2 regions of the Janibacter sp. CX7 genome follow, and region 2 is predicted to be linked to the other one. Evidence: predicted binding sites of a transcription regulator. Region 2 holds the regulator's gene; the other holds the start of a gene.
The links. Region 2 encodes LexA, which represses DNA repair genes until DNA is damaged. Its sites were predicted from a motif close to TCGAACANNTGTTCGA; they were not measured.

Region 1: a site for LexA is predicted at 2,341-2,356, ahead of NMQ01_RS01980 (HNH endonuclease signature motif containing protein). Genes of this name have one in related genera too.

The regions. Positions count from the first base shown of each region.
Region 1 covers NZ_CP101464.1:386,775-391,765, reverse strand. The annotation lists gene NMQ01_RS01990 (MFS transporter) at 1-732, opposite strand, end outside; tRNA gene NMQ01_RS01985 (tRNA-Arg) at 793-864, shown strand; gene NMQ01_RS01980 (HNH endonuclease signature motif containing protein) at 879-2,315, opposite strand; gene NMQ01_RS01975 (Na+/H+ antiporter subunit A) at 2,507-4,991, shown strand, end outside.
Region 2 covers NZ_CP101464.1:1,145,952-1,150,942, reverse strand. The annotation lists gene NMQ01_RS05655 (vitamin B12-dependent ribonucleotide reductase) at 1-751, opposite strand, end outside; gene nrdR (transcriptional regulator NrdR) at 867-1,325, opposite strand; gene NMQ01_RS05645 (LysM peptidoglycan-binding domain-containing protein) at 1,610-1,996, opposite strand; gene lexA (transcriptional repressor LexA) at 2,201-2,950, shown strand; gene NMQ01_RS05635 (NAD-dependent protein deacetylase) at 2,925-3,785, opposite strand; gene NMQ01_RS05630 (LysR family transcriptional regulator) at 3,827-4,741, shown strand; gene NMQ01_RS05625 (ABC transporter ATP-binding protein) at 4,671-4,991, opposite strand, start outside.

The DNA of each region.
Region 1 (4,991 bases), 760 kb from region 2:
GACGTGCCCCAGGGCCATGGCGACGACGCCCATGAGCGCGTCGGGTCGGCTGCGGATGACGGCCCACCCGCGGGAGGCCTCGCCCTCGAGGGCCGTCGGGTCCGGCTCGTCGTGGTCGACGTGCAGGCTGCGGGCGGTGAGCAGGGGGTCCGGGCGCAGCGCGAGCGTCAGGACGAGCGCCGCGAGGGCGATGCCGACGAGCGAGAGGACATAGGGGCCGACGAGGGCCGGCAGCCCGAGCTGGCGAGCGACCCACTGCCCCGGGCCGGTGAGGTTGGGCCCCGCCACGGCGCCGATGGTCGTGGCCCAGACGACGACGGACAGGTGCCGACCGCGGTGGGCCTCGTCGGCGAGGTCCATCGCGGCGAAGCGCGCCTGCGAGTTGGCCGCCGTCGCCCCGCCGAAGAGCAGGAAACCGAGCAGCAGCAGGACGAAGGAGCCGACCACCGACGCGGTCACGATGACCAGGCCGCCGACGATCGCCATGAGGTACCCCGTGGTCAGGCCGGGGCGCCTCCCGTTCGCCGCCATGACCCGCGCGACGACGAGCGCCGCCAGCGCTCCGCCCAGGGTCTGGGCCGTCCCGCCCAGCCCGGCCCAGGTCTCGCTGCCCGAGATGTCGGCCGCGAGGAGCGCACCGACCGCGGCCCCCGCGCTCACCCCGACGCCGCCGAGGACCTGCGATCCGGCGAGGGTGGTGACGGTGCGCCGCTGCAGTGCCGGGATGCTCACCGAAGGGAGTATGACGCGTACCCTGTCCCGTGGCGTGGTCGCCTCACCGCACCGCGCCCGGCCTCCGTAGCTCAGGGGAAGAGCACTTCTCTCCTAAAGAAGGTGTCGCTGGTTCGAATCCAGCCGGGGGCGCCCAGCCCTCTCCCCTACGCAGCGTCGAGCAGGGCCTGCAGGTGGGCCTCGAGCAAGGACTCCGGTGGCCGGGGCCCGCGGCCCGGGCCGAGCAGGGGTGGCGCGAGGCAGCGGACATCACCAGCAGCCGGGGTCGACAGCCTCACCTCGTGCGGCCCACCACCGGGGTCGAGCCCGGTCGAGATGACCTCGGCGCGCCAGCCGGGGGCCTCCTTGTCGAGGTTGTGCCGCTGGCACAGGCCCATGCCGTTGGCCGCGGAGGTCTCGCCACCCCGGGCGACCGGGCGGACGTGGTCGACCTGCCGCACCGGCGCATCGCACCACGGCACCCGGCAGGTCGGGTCGCGCAGCTCGATCAGCCGCCGCAACCTCCCGCCGAAGACCCGCTGCCGCGAGTCGACGGCCACGAGGTCGCGCCCGTCGGGAGTCGTCCACAGACGCCGCAGCCACAGGGCCGTCTCGCCGTCGCCGTCGTCGCCCGTGTCGAGCAGGCGGAGCACGTGCTCACGGGCGAGGTCACCGGCGAGCGCGCCGTGGCCCGGCACCTCGACCTGGTCGTCGGCGTCGCCACCCGGGAGCACGACACCCTCGCGCATCACCAGCCCGATCTCGACCGGCTGCGGCTGACCGGGCGCCCGCCCAGAGAGCAGCTCGAGCGCGGTGTCGGCCATCCACGCGCCGCGACCTCGCTGGTCGGCTGCGCGGGCTGCGTCGCTCTCGGGGTCACCGGTCGCCACGTGCCGCGCCTGCTCGGCCGCGCGCAGCGCGACGTGCGCGCCGACGACGTCGACGAGCGGCCCGAGCACGGACAGCCAGGCCATCCCGTCGGGCGCCGGGCGGACCGACACGTGCCGCGACGCCGCGGCCCGGCGCCGCCGCTCGACGACCGACCCCTGGTCCAGGTCGACGCAGGCCCGGTGCGCGGCGGCCGCAAGCGCCCGCTCCCCCAGGTCACGCAGCCCACCGGCAAGCCGACGATCGGCCTCGCGCCGGTGGTCCGGCGACAGGCACGCGGTCTCGCGCACGACGATCGTCGCCCGCCACTCGCTGATCTCCCCGGCCGTCAGCGCGGCCATCGTGCCGGGCAGCTCGTGGACGAGGGCCCGCGCAGCCCCGACGTGCCGGTCGGCCTGACCCGGCGAGCAGCGGCGCGCCAGCGCCACCTCGCTGCGCGTGGCCCGGCGCCGCAGCGAAGCCTCGCGACGGGAGATCTCCTCGGCGGCGGCCATCTCGGCCACCCGCGCGTCACGCTCCTCGACGAAGCGTGCAGTGGCGCGGGCCTGCGCGGCGGAGGCGGCCCCCTTCGTCATCTCGAGGAGGGCGACGACCTCGAGCAGCTCGACGTCGGTCAGCCCGTCGACGCCGGTGGCGGACACCTCGGCGAGGACGGCGCGCAGGCGCCCCGGGACCGTGGTCCCACTGACCTGATCGGTGATCGACTGCTGTGTCATGGCGCCTCCCCTCGCCCCTCCAGTATCGAACATGTGTTCGAAGAGTTCAAGAGGGTGGGCCGAGATTTCTTCGGGAACATGCCGAGCCGGGCACCTACGGCACCGCGAGGACGCGCGTGCACCCCGGCCTCGGGGCGCCGGTCACCTGCCGTTAAACTGGACTCCCGTCCCCGGACCCGTGAGAGGCCCTCGTGACCCTGCTGCTGCTTGCGCACTTCGCGGCGGCAGCAGTTGCGCCCGGCCTCGCCAAGTTCCTCAACCGACGCGCCTTCCTCGTCCTGGCCCTCGTGCCCGCCGCGGCCTTCGCCTGGCTTCTCGCCCAGACCGGCGACGTGACCGCCGGCCGGTCGATCGTCGAGGGCATCGCCTGGGTCCCCTCGCTCGGCATGGACTTCGCACTGCGGCTCGGCACCCTCCAGTGGCTCCTCGGGCTGCTCGTCACCGGCGTCGGTGCCCTCGCCCTGCTCTACTGCGCCTGGTACTTCAAGCCCGACGACCCCAGCCTGTGGCGCTTCACGGGCGTCTTCACCGCCTTCGCGGGCGCCATGCTCGGCCTCGTCCTCGCCGACAACCTCCTGGCGCTCTACATCTTCTGGGAGCTGACGACGGTCTTCTCCTACACGCTCATCGGGCACAACCCGGTGCGCTCGGCCAACCGCCGCTCCGCCACCCAGGCCCTGCTCGTCACGACCTTCGGCGGCCTGGCGATGCTCATCGGCACGGTGATCATCGGCGAGACGAGCAGCTACACGATCAGCGAGATGCTCGCCTCGCCGCCCCCGGCCGGCGCCCTGACGACGACGGCCGCCCTCCTCGTCCTCGTCGGCGCCCTCACCAAGTCGGCGCAGGTGCCCTTCCACTTCTGGCTGCCCGGCGCCATGGCCGCCCCGACCCCGGTGAGCGCCTACCTGCACGCAGCCTCGATGGTCAAGGCCGGCATCTACCTCATCCTGCTGCTCGAGCCGATCTTCGCGGACGTGCCCGGGTGGCGTCCGGTCCTGCTCGTCCTCGGCCTGTGGACGATGATCCTCGGTGGCTGGCGCGCCCTGCGTCAGGACGACATCAAGCTCCTCCTCGCCTACGGCACGGTGAGCCAGCTGGGCTTCATGACCGTCCTCGCGGGCGTCGGCACCCAGGCCGCCGGGCTGGCCGCCCTGGCCCTCGTCCTCTCCCACGCCCTCTTCAAGTCGGTGCTCTTCTTCAGCGTCGGCATCATCGACAAAGGGACCGGCACCCGCGACCTGACGCAGCTGCACGGCCTCGGGCGCACCGCACCGGTCCTCGCCGCGGCCGCGACCCTGTCCGCCGCCTCGATGGCCGGCCTGCCGCCGCTCGTCGGCTTCGTCGCCAAGGAGTCGGCGCTCACCGCCGTCATCGAGTCCGCCCACGGCCCCCTGTCGACGACCACCGGCTGGCTGGCCGTCGCCGGCCTCGTCACCGGGTCCGTGCTCACGGTCGCCTACTCCGCGCGGTTCGTCTGGGGTGCCTTCGCGACGAAGGGGGCGACCGGCGCCGCCCCGAGCCCCACCCCCTTCGCCGCACCCCACGCGCTGCTCATCGCGCCGGTCCTGCTGTCGCTCACGACCCTGGCGTCCGGCTTCTTCGGTGACCTGCTCACCGAGCTCTTCCACCCCTACACCGAGACGCTGCCGGGCGCCGAGCCCGAGCACCTCGCGCTGTGGCACGGCCTCACCCCGGCCCTCGGGCTGACCGTCGTGGCCATCGTCGCCGGCCTCCTGCTCTTCGTGGGGCGGGCCCCCTTCGCCCGGGTCCAGGCCGCGCTGCCCGAGGTGGTCAACGCCGAGCGCGTCTACCAGCGCTTCATGAAGGCCCTCGACCGCTTCGCCGTCGAGGTCACCGCCCTCGCCCAGGGCGGCTCGCTGCCGACCTACCTCGGCACGATCTTCCTCGTCGTCATCCTCCTGCCGGGCGTCGTCGCCGCCACCGCCCTGCCCGGCACCGAGGTGCGGCTGTGGGACACCTTCAGCCAGGCGGCCGTCGGGCTCTTCGTCATCGCCGCGGCGATCCTCGCCGTGCGCGGCCGCAACCGCCTCCAGTCGGTGATGTTCGTCGGCCTCACCGGCTACGGGCTCGCGCTGCTCTTCCACCTGCACGGGGCGCCCGACCTCGCCCTGACCCAGGTGCTCGTCGAGACCTTCTCCCTCGTGCTCTTCGTCCTCGTGCTGCGCATGCTCCCGCAGGACTTCCGCCGCCGTCCCCGCTCCGGCCGCCGCTCGCGCCGCCGGCTGTGGCGCCTCGCCCTCGCCGGGACCATGGGCGCGGCGATCTCCACCCTCACGGTCGTCGCGGCCAATGCCCGCATCCACGAGCCGATCAGCAAGGCCTTCCCCGAGCAGGCCTACGACTTCGGCCACGGACAAAATGTCGTCAACGTGACCCTCGTCGACATCCGCGCCTGGGACACCCTCGGCGAGATCTCGGTCCTCGTCGCGGCCGCGACCGGCATCGCCAGCCTGGTCTTCGTGCGCACCCAGGACGTCGAGCGCTCGTGGACCCGCCGGCGCAACCAGGGCCCGGTCACCGCGTCGATCCCCCGCGAGCGCCGCTCGGTCATCCTCGAGACCGCCACCCGGCTGGTCTTCCACGTGATGATCGCGCTCTCGCTCTACCTCCTCTTCTCCGGGCACAACCAGCCCGGCGGTGGCTTCGCCGGTG
Region 2 (4,991 bases):
TCGTCTCGACGAACTCCTCGATGTCCGGGTGGTCGACGTCCAGGACGACCATCTTGGCCGCGCGGCGGGTCGCGCCACCGGACTTGATGGTGCCCGCGGAGGCGTCGGCACCACGCATGAAGGAGACCGGGCCGGAGGCGGTGCCACCGGAGGACAGCAGCTCCTTGGAGGAGCGGATGCGGGAGAGGTTGAGGCCGGCGCCGGAGCCGCCCTTGAAGATGAAGCCCTCTTCCTTGTACCAGTTGAGGATCGAGTCCATCGAGTCGTCGACCGAGAGGATGAAGCAGGCGCTGACCTGCTGCGGGCTCGCGGTGCCGACGTTGAACCACACGGGCGAGTTGAAGCTGAAGATCTGGTGCAGCAGCGCGTAGGTCAGCTCGTGCTCGAAGATCTCCGCGTCGGTGTCCGTCGCGAAGTAGCCGTGCTCCTTGCCCGCCTTGACGTAGGTGAGCACGACCCGGTCGATGAGCTGCTTGAGGCCCGCCTCGCGCTCCGGGGAGCCGACCGCACCCCGGAAGTACTTCGTCGTGACGATGGTCGAGGCGTTGACCGACCAGAAGTCGGGGAACTCGACCCCACGCTGCTCGAAGATCGTCGCGCCGGTCTTCCAGTTCTGCTGGACGACGTCACGCTTCTCCCAGGTGACCTCGTCGTAGGGGTGGACGCCCTCGGTCGTGTGGATGCGCTCGATCGTCAGGCCCTTGGTGCGGGACCCGCGACGGGCGCTGGACTTGCCGGCGGTCTCGGTCATGCTGCTTCTCCTCGATCCGTGTGGTGACGGTCTGCTGCTGGTCGGTGTGGAGTGCTGTGTCAAACGGTGTCACCGGGTACCGACAGCCCACTCGCTGGCGGCACCCGGGGGGTCTCTAGGTGGCGGTCGCGTGCTCGGCGCGCAGGCGCTCGATGGCGGTCTCGAAGTCCTCGAGCGAGTCGAAGGACTGGTAGACCGACGCGAAGCGCAGGTACGCGACCTCGTCGAGCTCGCGCAGCGGCGGCAGGATCGCCATGCCCACCTCGTGGGCGTCGATCTCGGCGCTGCCCTGCGAGCGGATGCTCTCCTCCACGCGCTGGGCGAGGATGGCGAGCTGGTCCTCGGTGACCGGGCGGCCCTGGCAGGCCTTGCGGACACCGGCGAGCACCTTGGCCCGGCTGAAGGGCTCGGCCGCACCCGAGCGCTTGGTGACGGTCAGGCTGGCGCTCTCCAGGGTGGTGAAGCGCCGGCTGCACTCGGGGCACTGACGGCGGCGCCGGATGGCGCTGCCGTCCTCCGTCGTGCGGCTGTCGATGACCCGGGAGTCGGTGTGACGGCAGAACGGGCAGTGCACGCCGTGCTCCCTTCGCTCGTGCGTCCTGTGGACGGTGCGGTGGACGAGTCTGGGGATGGAACCCCATCACCTGTGGAGAACTGGCCCCATCCTGTGCACTAGATGTGGACGAATGACAACCGTGTAACCACTAGATGTAGTGACCATTAGAACCCTCCGTGAGCCTCGACGCAAGTCCCCCACGTGAACCGTCGACGAACGGCACATCGGCCGCCCCCGCATGCTGCGGAGGCGGCCGATGGCTGGCCCGGGCCGGGTCGAAGGGCCCGGGTGTCAGGGGCGCCTCACGGCGCGGGGATGGTGAGCACCTGGCCCGCGTGGACGTGGCTCGTCGACAGGTCGTTGGTCACCTGGAGGCGGGCGACCGCCTCGCGGGTGGGCAGCTGGGAGAGCTCGGCCTCGGCGATCTGCCCGAGGGTCTGCCCCGGCTCGACGGTCACCTGCTGCGGGGTGGTCGCCGGACCGCCGAAGGCGACCGTGGCGCCGGCGACGCTCGCGACGAGCATGGTGGTCACGGTGATCGCCAGGCGCCCACGACGGGTCAGGCGAAGGGAGGTCGTCGCACGCTCCGGGACGGCGTCGCCGGTGGGCACGGAGACGAGGTGACGCGAGCGCGCGGGGCGCGCCGGGTGCACGTCGATGCGGGCGGGGGCGGCGGTGAGAGCGGTCATGCGGTCCTCCTCGTGGCGGCTCTGTCGAACCGGTGTTCGATAGAACGTCTGTACGATGTCTAGCACGGGTGTTCGAAGGAAATCAACAACACGCTCGAACAGATGTTTGAAATGCCTGTTCGATCGGCCTACTGTCGGTCACAGCGAGAAGTTGACCAGCGACCACCGACAACGGTGTCGCGGCGGACGCACGAAGGGGTCGAGATGGGCGACGAGGACAACATCCACCAGCTCCCGCAGCGGGACACCGGCGACGGGCTGACCGTGCGCCAGCGCAAGGTGCTCGAGGTGATCCGCAATGCCGTCGCCACCCGCGGCTACCCGCCGAGCCTGCGCGAGATCGGCGAGCTCGTGGGCCTCACCTCCCCCAGTTCGGTCGCCCACCAGCTCTCCTCCCTGGAGCGCAAGGGCTACCTGCGTCGCGACCCCAACCGCCCCCGCGCGATCGAGGTCATCTCCCCCGACGACCAGCCCTCCCCGACCGACCCCGGGTCGGTCGCTGACATGGCCGGCATGCGCGGCGGCGCGAGCCCCGACGACGAGCCCGTCGACCCGACCGGCTCCGGCGACGAGCGCCCCGAGGCGAGCTACGTGCCCGTCCTGGGTCAGATCGCCGCCGGCGTCCCGATCACCGCCGAGGAGGTCGTCGACGACGTCTTCCCGCTGCCGAAGCAGATCGTCGGCGAGGGCTCGCTCTTCCTGCTCAAGGTCGTCGGTGACTCGATGATCGACGCCGCGATCTGCGACGGCGACTGGGTCGTCGTGCGGCAGCAGCCGAGCGCGGACAACGGCGACATCGTCGCGGCGATGCTCGACAACGAGGCGACGGTCAAGACCTTCAAGCGCAAGGACGGCCACGTGTGGCTGCTCCCCCACAACCCCGCCTTCGACCCCATCGACGGCGACCACGCGACGATCCTCGGCAAGGTCACCGCGGTGCTGCGGCGTCTCTGACGCCTACCTCCGCGAGGTCGACGAGGGAGCGAAGGGAGTCCCCCAGCTCCCCGTCGACGCGGTGGTCGACGAGGTCGTCGCCGCGGGTGGGACCGCGGGTGATGAGCGAGACCGGGATCCCGCGCTTCGCGGCGTGCCGCACGAAGCGCAGCCCCGACATCACCTGCAGCGAGCTGCCGAGCACGAGCAGGCTCGGCGCCGCGTCGACGAGGTCGAAGCAGTGCTGCACGAGCGGCTTGGCGACCGCTCCGCCGAAGAAGACGACGTCCGGCTTGAGCATGTCGGTCCCGCACCGCTCGCACTCCGGTGCGACGAAGCGCTCGACGTCGACGGTCTCGAGCCGCACGTCGCCGTCCGGCCGGATCTCGTCGCTGTCGACGTCGAAGCCGGGGTTCTGCGCCGCCATCCGGGCATCGAGGGTGGGTCGGTCGATGCGCGCCCCGCAGGTCAGGCAGACGACCTCGACGAGGTTGCCGTGCAGCTCGACGACGTCGCGGGTCCCGGCGGCCTGGTGCAGGCCGTCGACGTTCTGCGTGATGACCGGCCCCACCGCCCCGAGCTCCTGCAGGCGGGTCACGAGACGGTGCGCGGCGTTGGGCCGCGCCGCGTGGAACCGCCGCCACCCGACGAAGCTGCGCGCCCAGTAGCGCTGTCGCGCCGAGCTGCTCCCGACGAACTCCGACAGGTGCATCGGGGTCACTCGCCGCGTCCCGTCCGGGCCCCGGTAGTCGGGGATCCCGCTCTCGGTCGACATGCCGGCCCCGGTGAGCACGAGGGCCGGCCCATGGCGCAGCACCCTCGCGATCTGCTCGACCCGATCGACGTCGTCTGGCATGCCTCGATCCTAGGTCGGCGCGACGACCTACGATGGGCCCCATGATCGACGCCGCTGGGCTGCGCGTGATGCGGGCCATCGCCGATGAGGGCAGCTTCACCGCCGCTGCCCTCGCGCTCGGCTACTCGCAGCCCGCGGTCTCCCAGATGGTCAAGCGCCTCGAGCAGCGCACCGGCACCGTCCTCGTCGAAAAGGTCGGTCGCTCCGTTCGGCTCACCGAGGCCGGCGCCGTCCTCGCCCGCCACGCCACCCCCGTGCTCGCCGCTCTCGACGCCGCCGAGGAGGAGGTCGCCGCGATCGCCGGGCTGCGCTCGGGTCGGGTGCGGCTCATGGCCTTCCCGTCGTCGTCGGTGACGCTCGTCCCCCGCGCCCTGGCGGCGGTCCGCGCCGAGCACCCCGACCTGTCCGTGCAGTTCACCGAGGCCGAGCCGCCGGAGTCGCTCGCGGCCCTGCGGGCCGGCGAGGTCGACCTCGCCGTCGCCTTCTCCTACGACGGCAGCGAACTGGCCCGGGGCGAGGACCTCGAGGGCTTCGTCGTGCACCCGCTGCTCGACGAGGAGGTGCGCGTGGCCCTGCCGCGCCACCACCCGCTCGCCGACCACGAGGTCGTCTCGATGACCGACCTCACCGACGACGAGTGGATCGCCGGCTGCGCCCGCTGCCGGGGCCACCTGCTCAAGATCGCCCACGACGCCGGCTTCGCGCCCAAGGTCGCCTTCGAGACCGAGGACTACGTCGCCGTCCAGGGTTTCGTCGCCGCCGGTCTGGGCGTCGCCCTGATCCCCGACCTCATCCGGGCGGCGACGTCCAACGACGACGTCGTCATCCGCCCCCTCGACCCGCAGACCCGGCGCCGGATCCACGTCGTGACGACGGAGGACCTGCTCAAGGTGCCGGCAGTGGCGACGACGCTCGAGGCGCTGACCGCGGCGGCCGAGACGTCACTGCCGGCGTAGGCACCGTCCAGTCGCGCCACTGCGCGAGGATCTCCTGCGGCCGGTCCGAGGCCACGATCACCACGCCCGGGTAGTCCTCGAGCAGCCGGCGCAGCAGCGCTCTCCCCTGAGTGCCCAGGTCGTCGTCGACGTGCTCCAGCAGGAGCAGCGCCGGCTCGCCGAGCATGGCGCGCGCCAGGTGCAGCCGGGCCCGCTCGTGCCGGGTGAGCGGCTCCCCACCCCGACGAAGGGAGGTCCGCTCCCCCTCGGG